DNA from 2 places in the Streptomyces sp. NPDC032161 genome. Region 2 is predicted to be linked to the other one. Evidence: riboswitches for the same ligand, from Rfam matches in the RefSeq annotation. Region 2 holds a riboswitch; the other holds the start of a gene.
What was found. A riboswitch is a leader RNA that binds a small molecule or an ion and turns the genes downstream of it on or off. The one in region 2 is predicted to bind thiamine pyrophosphate.

Region 1 (5,631 bases), on a different contig from region 2:
ACGCACGCTTCCGGCGAGGCGTTGCCGGGATATCCGCGCAGTTCCACTACGAGGACATCCCGGCGCCTTGGAATCGCACGCACCCTACCGCGTCCGTATTCCGATCGAAGGTCACCCGGCAGGCTCTCAGACGGCGAGCGCCTGGGCGCGGCGCTTCACCTCCGTGCCGCGATTCTCGCTCAGTGCCTGGGCGGGGGTGCCCGGCAGGGTCGGGTCGGGGGTGAAGAGCCACTCCAGCATCTCTTCGTCGTTGAAGCCGTCGTCCCGCAGGAGGGTCAGGGTGCCGGAGAGGCCCTTGACCACCTTGTTGCCGGCGATGAAGGCGGCCGGCACCTGGAGAGCCCGGTTCTCACCGCGGCGTACGGCGATGAGCTGGCCCTCCTTGACCAGCTGCCGCACACGTGTCACCTCGACACCGAGCATGTCGGCGATGTCGGGGAGGTGGAGCCAGGCGGGGACGAGAGCATCGATCTTTGCGTCAATCTCGGTCACGGGACAAGCGTGCCATCCCGGACCGACAGTCGGTAGCCGGGCCGACCGTACGGGCGGTGCCGGTACGCCGTCGGAGGGTCGGCGGCCGCGGAGTACGGGTGTCAGAGGGCCGTCGACTTCAGGGGCACGGAGGGATCGGCGGCCCGCGCCGGGTCGATGCGGGTGCCCGCCTCGATGAGCCTGCGGCCCTGCGCCAGGTCGCGGGGGCGGCCCACGGCGAGGACCGCCACCAGGACGCCGTCGCGCAGCCAGCACACCGACCAGGCGGGGCCGGCGGCGTCGCCGCGCCACAACAGGGTGTCGGCGCCCGCGTGGTGGCCCGCGTACTGCACGAACCGGTCGAACTGCTCGGACCAGAAGTACGGGACGGGGTCGTAGGCGGGCGGCACCGGGTGGTCCCCGCCCGCCGCCGCGACGATGTCGGCGGCCACGGTCCGGGGGCCCTGGAGCGCGTTGTCCCAGTGGTGGACGAGCAGGCGTTCGCCGTAGCGGGCGGACGGGAACGAGGCGCAGTCGCCGACCGCGTACACGTCGGGCAGCGAGGTGCGCAGCGCGGCGTCGGCGGTCACCGAGCCGTCGGGGCCGAGCGCGATGCCCGAGCCGGCCAGCCAGCCGGTGGCGGGGCGGGCGCCGATGCCGACGACGACGGCCCCGGCCGGGATCGCGCGGCCGTCCGCGAGGACCACCCGGCTCGGTTCGACGTGGTCGACCCGGGCGCCGGTGAGGAGCTCGGTGCCGCTCTCGGCGTACCAGGCGGCCATCGGGGCGGCGACCTCGGCGGGCAGCGCGCCGGCGAGCGGCTGGTCGGCGGCCTCCAGGACGGTGACCGCGCAGCCGGCGGCGCGGGCCGCGGTGGCGAACTCGGCGCCGATCCAGCCCGCGCCGACGACCACCACGTCGTGCCGCTCGTCGAGGACGGGCCGCAGCCGGGCCGCGTCGTCGAGGGTGCGCAGCAGGTGGACGCCGGGGACACCCTCGGTGCCGGGCAGGACGATCGGTTCGGCGCCGGTCGCGATCACCAGCACGTCGTAGGGGACGGGACCGGACGGGGTGTCCAGTTCGTGCGCCGCGGCCCGCAGTCCGGTGACGTCGAGGCCGAGTGCGAGCTCGATGGCCAGCGCCTCGAAGTCGATGTCGAAGGCGGAGTCCTCGGCCTTGCCGAGCAGCACCGCCTTCGACAACGGGGGCCGGTCGTAGGGCTGGTGGGGTTCGGCGCCGATCATCGTGACGGGGCCGGTGAAGCCCTGTTCCCGCAGGGCCACGGCCGTCTGCACACCGGCCATGCCCGCGCCGACGACGACGACGCGGCGCTCCGCGCCCGGTTCCGGGCGCTCCGACTGCTGCGACTGCTGCTGATCGCTCACCTGTACACCATAAACACCTGACAGAACGTCATGGCAGGGGGAGTTGCTCCACGGTGCTGGTGCCGCTGCCCTCCTGCGACTCCCATTCCCACCGCTCCTCCAGCCGGACCCGGCCGTCCGGGAGATCGACGACGGTGGAGACGCAGTGGCCGCAGGACGTCGTTCCGTCCTGCTTGAGCTGCACGTACCGGAAGTCGAGGACGTCACCGGCGCGGGTGCCGACGAGATGGCCGCGTACCACGTCGCCGCCCGCGTACTCGGCCCAGATCCGGCCGCCCTCCTCGTGGTACGTGAAGCGGGTGCGGGTGCCGACCTGACCGGGCGCCTGGTCGGCGACCGGCGAGAGGACGAGTCCGTCGAGCGAACGGGCCATGGCGCTGCTCCCTTGCCTGGGTCCGGCGGTCCCTCACCCGGGTCCGGCGGGCGGGGTTTAGGGTGGCCACGGTAAGACACTCGCGGGAGCCCGGACGCAGCGGGCTGAGAGGGAGGCTGGAGCGGCCTCCGACCGTACGAACCTGATCCGGGTCATGCCGGCGAAGGGAGGGGCTGGACGCCCATGCGTTCTTCTCATCACGAGGGCCGGTGCGCCCGGGACGGGGGGCCGTACGACGTCCTCGTCGTCGGGGGCGGAATCATCGGCCTGGTGACCGCCTGGCGGACCGCGCAGCGCGGACTGCGCACCGCGGTCGCCGATCCCGATCCGGGCGGCGGGGCCGCCCGCGTGGCCGCCGGGATGCTGGCCGCCGTCACCGAACTCCACTACGGCGAGGAGCTGTTGCTGGGGCTGAATCTCGCCTCGGCCGCCCGCTACCCGGCGTTCGTGGCGGAGCTGGAGGAGGCGAGCGGCCGGGACACGGGCTTTCGCGCCTGTGGCACGCTCGCCGTCGCGCTGGACTCCGACGACCGGGCCCATCTGCGGGAGCTGCACGCCCTGCAACGGCGTTCGGGCCTGGAGTCGGAGTGGCTGACGGGCCGCGAGTGCCGCCGCCTGGAGCCGATGCTCGCGCCGGGCGTGCGCGGCGGGCTGCGGGTCGACGGCGATCACCAGATCGATCCGCGCCGGCTGGCCGCCGCGCTGCTGACCGCGTGCGAGCGGGCCGGGGTGGTCTTCCACCGGGCCCGGGCGGAGCGTCTGACGGTGGTGCGCGACCGGGCCACTGGAATCGTGCTCGCCGGGGGCCCGGAGCTGGCCGCCGACCAGGTCGTGCTCGCCGCGGGGAGTCTCAGCGGCCGGCTGCCGGGCCTGCCGGACGCGGTCGCGCCACCGGTCCGGCCGGTGAAGGGGCAGGTGCTGCGGCTGACCGTGCCCGCCCGGTACGCGCCCTTCCTCTCCCGGACGGTCCGGGCCGTGGTCCGGGGCGGCCCCCTCTATCTCGTACCGCGCGAGAACGGCGAACTGGTCGTCGGCGCCACCAGCGAGGAGATGGGCTGGGACACCACCGTCACCGCGGGCGGCGTCTACGAGCTGCTGCGGGACGCCCACGAGCTGGTGCCCGGCATCACGGAGCTGCCGCTCGTCGAGACCCGGGCCGGTCTGCGCCCCGGCTCCCCCGACAACGCCCCGCTGCTGGGCCCCACCGCGCTGCCCGGCCTCCATCTCGCGACCGGCCACCATCGCAACGGGGTGCTGCTCACGCCCGTCACCGGAGACGTCATGGCGGCGTCGCTGGCCGACGGAGAGCTGCCCGAGGTGGCCCGCCCCTTCACCCCGTACCGCTTCTCGCCCGCCGTCGACTCCGTACGTCAGGAGCAGCCCGCATGACCGAGCCCGCGCCCTCCCCCGCTTCCGGTTCCGTGCCCCTCGCCGACTCCGCGCCCGTCCCCTCCCCCTCCCCCGCCTCCGTGTCCGTGTCCGTGAACGGGGAGGTCCGGCTCCTCGCCGCGGGCACCGCCCTGGACGCGCTGGTCGCCGGGCTGACCTCGGCCCGCTCCGGTGTCGCGGCGGCCGTCAACGAGAGCGTCGTGCCGCGCGGGCAGTGGTCCGCCACGGCGCTGCGCGACGGGGACCGGGTCGAGATCCTGACCGCGGTCCAGGGAGGCTGACCGTGTCCGACGACCTCTTCGCCCTCGGGGACACCACGTTCGGCTCCCGGCTGATCATGGGCACGGGCGGGGCGCCCAGCCTCGATGTGCTGGAACGCTCCCTCGTCGCCTCCGGCACCGAGCTGACCACCGTCGCGATGCGCCGCCTCGACCCGGCCGTGCAGGGCTCGGTGCTCTCCGTCCTGCGACGGCTCTCCATCCGCGTCCTGCCGAACACGGCGGGCTGCTTCACCGCGGGCGAGGCCGTGCTGACCGCCCGGCTGGCCCGCGAGGCCCTCGGCACCGACTGGGTCAAGCTGGAGGTGGTGGCCGACGAGCGGACCCTGCTGCCCGACCCGGTCGAGCTGCTGGACGCCGCGGAGACCCTGGTGGACGACGGTTTCACCGTGCTGCCGTACACCAACGACGACCCGGTGCTGGCCCGCCGCCTCCAGGACGTGGGCTGCGCGGCGGTGATGCCGCTCGGCTCCCCCATCGGCTCCGGTCTCGGCATCCGCAATCCGCACAACTTCCAGCTGATCGTCGAGCAGGCGCGGGTGCCGGTGATCCTCGACGCGGGCGCCGGGACCGCCTCGGACGCGGCGCTGGCGATGGAGCTGGGGTGCGCGGCGGTGATGCTGGCCTCCGCCGTGACCCGGGCCCAGGAGCCCGAGCTGATGGCCGCCGCGATGCGGCACGCGGTGGCGGGCGGACGGCTGGCGTACCGGGCGGGCCGGATCCCGCGCCGGCACTTCGCCGAGGCGTCGTCGCCGGTGGCGGGGCGCGCGGTGCTGGACCCCGAGCGCCCGGCCTTCTGACCGGGGCGGCCGGACGTCCCGGCGGGCACCGGGCGGAGCGTGTCGCCGTCACGGCTCGGCTGCGGTTCGGCCCCGGGGCCGTCCGGGCCGTCGGACGTGTCCGCCGCGGCTCGTAGACTCGCATCCGTGGATACGACCCTCCAGGACCCGCTCGTCGGGCAGCTGCTCGACGGCCGCTACCGCGTCGATGCCCGCATCGCCGTGGGTGGCATGGCCACGGTCTACCGGGCCGTGGACACCCGGCTCGACCGGGTGCTCGCTCTCAAGGTGATGCACCCGGCACTCGCCACCGACGCGTCCTTCGTGGAGCGGTTCATACGCGAGGCCAAGTCCGTGGCCCGGCTCGCGCACCCGAATGTGGTCGGGGTCTTCGACCAGGGCGCCCAGGGCCAGTACGTCTACCTCGCGATGGAGTACGTCCCGGGCTGCACGCTGCGCGACGTGCTGCGCGACCGCGGCGCCCTCCAGCCGAGGGCCGCGCTGGACATCCTGGAGCCGGTGCTCGCCGCGCTCGGCGCCGCGCACCGGGCGGGCTTCGTGCACCGCGACATGAAGCCGGAGAACGTCCTGATAGGGGACGACGGCCGGGTCAAGGTCGCCGACTTCGGTCTGGTGCGGGCGGTGGGGTCCGTCACCAGCACCACCGGATCGGTGCTCGGGACCGTCTCGTACCTCGCCCCCGAGCAGATCGAACACGGCACGGCGGACACCCGTACCGACGTGTACGCCTGTGGTGTGGTCCTGTACGAGATGCTGACCGGCGCCAAGCCGTACGTCGGGGACACCCCGGCCCAGGTCATCTACCAGCATCTCAACGAGGACGTCCCGCCTCCGTCGGCCCTCGTCCCGGACCTCCCGGTCGCGCTCGACGACCTGGTGGCGAGCGCGACCGCGCGCAACCCCCAGGTCCGCCCGTCCGACGCGGTGGCCCTGCT
Region 2 (5,631 bases):
CCACCTGCTCCAGCCAGCACGGCTCACGCGCCGACGACAGCACATGCGAGGAATCGGTCCGGGCCCGGCCCGCGCTCTTGAGCGGCCCCTTCTCCCGTGCCGCGACCAGCACCCCGTCCATGACCCGGCGCCCGCCAACGGCCCCGGCCAGCCGGCCCCTGAACTCCGACAGCACCGAAAAGTCGAAGCCGGGATCAGCGAGGTCAAGCCCGAGCGCGTACGTGAAGTCGATCCGCGCACGCACCGCCTCCGCGGCCTGGCGGTCGGTCAGCCCCTCCACGAACCGGAGCACCGACACCAGCGCCGGCCCCGCAGGTGACCAGGCAGGCCGGCCACGTGAGGCGAACAGATCCGCGAAGTCCTCATCGCGGAACATCGGCCCCAACTCGTCCCGGGCCCGGATCGCCAGGCTTCCCTTCGGGAACGCTGCCCGGGCGACCCGCACCGTCTCCGCCGGAATCTCCCCCGGCCCCTTCGGCTGCATCGACATCGACACCCACCCCACACAACAACGTCGGTCTCCACGACCACAACCGGATCGTGAAGACCGACGTCACGCGCGGGACCGAACAAACCAACAGCGTCCCCTGCGGTCCGCCCCCCTTGTCGCCTCGGTCGGCTCTCGTCTCAGTCCGCGACGGGCAGGTAGACGCGGTGGCCCGCCGCCGCGAACTCCTTCGACTTCTCCGACATCCCCGCCTCGATCTCCGCCTGTGACACCCCGTGTTCACGCCGGATGTCCTGAGAGATCTTCATCGAGCAGAACTTCGGGCCGCACATCGAGCAGAAGTGCGCCGTCTTCGCCGGCTCCGCCGGCAGCGTCTCGTCGTGGAACTCCCGTGCCGTGACCGGATCGAGCGCCAGATTGAACTGGTCCTCCCAACGGAACTCGAACCGGGCGTCGGAGAGCGCGTCGTCCCAGTCCTGCGCCCCCGGATGCCCCTTGGCGAGATCCGCGGCGTGGGCCGCGATCTTGTACGTGATCACGCCGGTCTTCACGTCGTCCCGGTTCGGCAGCCCGAGGTGCTCCTTGGGCGTCACGTAACAGAGCATCGCCGTGCCCCACCAGGCGATCATCGCCGCGCCGATACCCGAGGTGATGTGGTCGTACGCCGGAGCGACATCGGTGGTCAGCGGGCCGAGCGTGTAGAAGGGAGCCTCTTCGCAGATCTCCTGCTGGAGGTCGATGTTCTCCTTGATCTTGTGCATCGGGACATGGCCCGGCCCCTCGATCATGGTCTGGACGCCGTACCGCTTGGCGATCGTGTTCAGCTCCCCGAGCGTGCGCAGCTCGGCGAACTGCGCCTCGTCGTTGGCGTCCGAGATCGAGCCGGGGCGCAGCCCGTCGCCGAGCGAGTACGTCACGTCGTAGGAGGCGAGGAGTTCGCAGAGCTCCTCGAAGTTCTCGTAGAGGAACGACTCCTTGTGGTGGGCGAGACACCACGCCGCCATGATCGAGCCGCCTCGCGAGACGATGCCGGTCTTGCGGCGGGCGGTCAGCGGAACGTACGGCAGGCGTACGCCGGCGTGCACCGTCATGTAGTCGACGCCCTGCTCGGCCTGTTCGACGACGGTGTCCCGGTAGATCTCCCAGGTCAACTCCTCGGCCTTGCCGTCGACCTTTTCGAGGGCCTGGTAGAGGGGCACGGTGCCGATCGGCACGGGCGAGTTGCGCAGAACCCACTCACGGGTGGTGTGAATGTTGCGGCCGGTGGAAAGGTCCATGACCGTGTCGGCGCCCCACCGCGTCGCCCACGTCATCTTCTCCACCTCCTCCTCGATGGAGGACGTCACCGCGGAGTTGCCGATGTTGGCATTGACCTTCACCAGGAACCGCTTCCCGATGATCATCGGCTCGGTCTCGGGGTGGTTGACGTTGGCCGGCAGCACGGCGCGGCCCGCGGCGATCTCCTCCCGCACCACCTCCGGCTCGACGTTCTCCCGGATCGCCACGTACTCCATCTCCGGGGTGATCTCGCCCCGGCGGGCGTACGCGAGCTGGGTCACGGGCCGGCCGTCCCGGCTGCGGCGCGGCAGCCGGGGCCGACCGGGGAAGACTGCGTCGAGATTGCGCAGCCCTTCCCCAAGCTCTCGGCTTCGCTCGAGCAGGGGAGACCCCGTTCTCGGCGAGGTGTGCTTGAGCCCGTCGTCCTCGGGTCGGACGGGCCGGCCCGGGTACTCCTCGGTGTCGCCGCGCGCGATGATCCAGTTCTCCCGCAGCGGCGCGAGCCCGCGACGGACGTCGGTCTCGACGGTGGGGTCGGTGTACGGCCCCGACGTGTCGTACAGCGTCACGTCCTTGCCGTTGGTGAGGTGCACCTGACGGACCGGCACACGGATGTCGGGGCGCGAGCCCTGGACGTATCCCTTGTGCCAGCCGATGGACTTCCCGGCCTCGTCGCTCTGGTTGGAGGCAGGCGTGCGTGCGTCCGATGTGGTCATGAGACCTACTCCCTACGCCGGCATTACCCGGTAACAGGTTCGGCGGTCGGCGCAGCTCATCCCGTACGGACGTACGGATATCAGCGCCCTCTCAGCCCGGTGCTCCGAGCTCCCGCGTGTGCAAAGGTTCCTCCACGCTAGCGCCCCGTCCGGCGGAATGAACAGAGGGTCCCATGCCTCCTTGCGATGATCGCCCGGTGATGTCCCTCCCTAGCGTTCCCGAACCGCCGAGTCCCCACCACGGCCACACACACGGCCATACGCACGCCCACGGCCCCGCCGCGCCCGTCTCCAGACATCTGCGGAAGGTCATCGCGGCCGTACTGATCCCGTTCGCCGCCGCGGTCCTCGCCGGACTGGCGGCGCTCTGGCCGGGCGGTGCGCCACCGCACGAACGAACCGGTGTCGGCTTCGACCGGCAGACCCAGCAGGGGAAGGTGGTGAACGTCGACACGGTGGACTGCAAGGAGGTGAACGCCTCCCAGATGCCGGTCGGCGGCGAGACCGCTCCGCAGTCGGCGGGCCGCACCGGGCTGTGCGCGAAGGCCACGGTCGAGGTGACGACCGGTCACGACAAGGGCCGGCGGTTCGTGGAGATCGTCCAGCCCGACGCACCACGTCAGCTGCGCGAGGGGCAGGGCGTGGTCGTGGCGTACGCCCCGGACGCGCCCCACGACCTGCAGTACTCGGTGACCGATGTGAACCGGAAGTTCCCGATGGCGCTGCTGGCCGGGATCTTCGCCCTGGTCGTGGTCGCGGTGGGAAGGATGCGCGGGGTGATGGCGCTGGTCGCGCTCGCCGTGTCGTTCGCCGTGCTGACCCTGTTCATCCTCCCGGCCATCCTTCAGGGCTCGAATCCGCTGATCGTGGCGGTGGTCGGGTCCAGTGCCATCATGCTGATCGCGCTCTACATGTGCCATGGGCTCACCGCCCGCACCTCGGTCGCGGTGGTGGGCACACTGATCTCGCTGCTGCTGATCGGGCTGCTCGGCTCGCTGTTCATCGGCTGGGCGAGCCTGACCGGCAACACCGACGACAGCACCGGCCTCATCCACGGCCTGTATCCGCGCATCGACATGAGCGGCCTGCTGCTGGCCGGCGTCATCATCGGTTCGCTCGGGGTGCTCGACGACGTGACGGTCACCCAGACGTCGGCCGTCTGGGAACTGCACCAGGCGAACCCGACGATGGGCGTGCGGGGGCTCTACCGGGCGGGGATCAGGATCGGGCGCGATCACATCGCCTCGGTCGTCAATACGCTGGTGCTCGCCTACGCGGGCGCCGCGCTGCCGTTGCTGCTGCTGTTCTCGATCGCCAGGAGCAGCGTGGGCACGGTGGCCAACAGCGAGCTGGTGGCGGAGGAGATCGTACGGACGCTGGTCGGTTCGATCGGGCTGGTCGCATCGGTGCCGGTGACAACGGTGCTCGCCGCGCTGGTGGTCTCCGCGGACCGTACAGGGCTCGGCGCGGAAGCCGGAGCTTCAGCACCCGTACGGGCCGGGAAGGGCCGCCGTCGCAGGACGAAGCCATGAGCACCCCGGAACGGACATCGGCCGACAGACGAGGAGCGGTCCTGAATACGGAGAGCGATTCACCCATTCGGCGGATGCCGTGTTCGACCGGCGGGCACCGGTCGGCGACACCGTTTCCTTCAGCCGGCGTTCTGCTCCTCGGCGAGGATCCGACCCAGGGCCTCCTCCAGGTTTCCCTCGAAGTCACCCAGCGTGCGCTCCTGTCCGAGCGGCACGAGCTTGTCGGTCCGGTCGAGAAAAGCCACGAGCGGCGCCGAACCAGCCCGGAAGAGGGCACGGTCGGCGCCCACCTGAAGGCGGATGTGTACATCGGAAAGCCCCTCGGGATCCGTGGGCCCGATGTGCACATCGCCGTCGCCACTGGGGCTGTTGAGGCCGTCGAGCAGCAACTCACGGCCGAATGCCCAGGTGACGGGGGCGTCACCGGGCAGATGGAAGGTCATCCGAATCGCATACGGATCACACACTTCGTACCGGAGCTCCACCGGGATCCGGAAAGAGAGCTCCTCGGAGACGAGAAAGCTCATCATGACCTCAGCTTGAACCGACTCGCGCATCGTTCAACCCCGCAGTAGATGAATCTGGCCAGGAATGATCCCCCATGGCCCTATTGACGCCATCGTGGTGCACGCGATAGCAGATCACAAGGAGTGATTTTTCAGATACTGATAGAGAACACGAATGAACGCAAGAGGTTGGACACTTCACCACGTAGCTGTTCGACTGCGGGGAGCAATCGGTGTTCCTGTTCCAGGGGTACTGAAATCGCCATAGCGGCGGCGGTGAAGCCGGCGCTGATCGGGATGGCCGCGCAGACCGTTCCCAGCGCGTACTCCTGCCGTTCGACGACGGGTTCCATGCGCTCCAGCGACCGCAGCCGCTCCAGGAATGTCGCGCGGTCCCTCACCGAATAGGGGGTCAGTGGCCGTACCGGATGCCGGTTCAGGTGGTCCTCGCGCGCCTTCTCGTCCAGTCGGCTCAGCAGGCACTGGCCGATCGCGTGGGCGTGCCCGGTCTCCCGGAAGGACGCCCACTCGCGCACGGCGGGCATGGCGGGATCATCGGCGACCGCGACGAGTTCGATCTCGCCCTCTCGGTAGACGGCGCAGTACACGGGGACACCGATGGCCTCGCGCCAGCGGCTGAGCGACTCGGACATCCTGCTGCGACGATTCTGCGGCGTACCCTCGGCGGTCAGACGCTCGGCGGCGGCGCCGAAGCGGAACACTCCGTTGTCACGACGCAGATAGCCCTCATGCGTCAGGGTGCGCAGCAGGTGATAGGCCGTGGGAAGGGGGAGCCCCGCCTCCCTGGCCAGCTGCTTCGCGGGCGCCCCGTCGCGATGCGCGCCCACTGCTTCCAGCAGCCTCAGCGCTCGCTGCACCGAGCCGATCAAGGTCGGGGAAGCGGTGCTCGATGCCGTGGTCAACGGTCACCCCCAGGCATGGTGACGGGCGGTCAGCCCGCCTGTGGGGGCCTCCCCCACAGACCGCCGCATGGCTGGGTACGAGGGCCGAACACCGTGCAAACCACTGGTCATGGTGGTGACGGTCAGTTAATTCCCAGGTGGCGGCAGTGGAATGCCACCATATCGGCCGTATCCCCAAGGTGCGTTGTTTCGTCCCTGGCTTAGCTCAGCTGGGCTAACACCATGGCT

Region 1: another riboswitch for thiamine pyrophosphate. It lies ahead of thiO (glycine oxidase ThiO); the one in region 2 lies ahead of thiC (phosphomethylpyrimidine synthase ThiC).

Annotation. Positions count from the first base shown of each region.
Region 1 is NZ_JBEZVN010000002.1:362,451-368,081, forward strand. It holds gene AB0E67_RS07395 (Rv2175c family DNA-binding protein) at 127-492, opposite strand; gene AB0E67_RS07400 (FAD-dependent oxidoreductase) at 594-1,775, opposite strand; gene AB0E67_RS07405 (hypothetical protein) at 1,885-2,229, opposite strand; TPP riboswitch at 2,302-2,415, shown strand; gene thiO (glycine oxidase ThiO) at 2,413-3,618, shown strand; gene thiS (sulfur carrier protein ThiS) at 3,615-3,899, shown strand; gene AB0E67_RS07420 (thiazole synthase) at 3,902-4,696, shown strand; gene pknB (Stk1 family PASTA domain-containing Ser/Thr kinase) at 4,823-5,631, shown strand, end outside.
Region 2 is NZ_JBEZVN010000038.1:17,357-22,987, reverse strand. It holds partial or broken gene AB0E67_RS31850 (IS1182 family transposase) at 1-490, opposite strand, end outside; gene thiC (phosphomethylpyrimidine synthase ThiC) at 628-2,442, opposite strand; TPP riboswitch at 2,435-2,568, opposite strand; gene AB0E67_RS31840 (YibE/F family protein) at 2,643-3,974, shown strand; gene AB0E67_RS31835 (SsgA family sporulation/cell division regulator) at 4,094-4,531, opposite strand; gene AB0E67_RS31830 (helix-turn-helix domain-containing protein) at 4,633-5,403, opposite strand.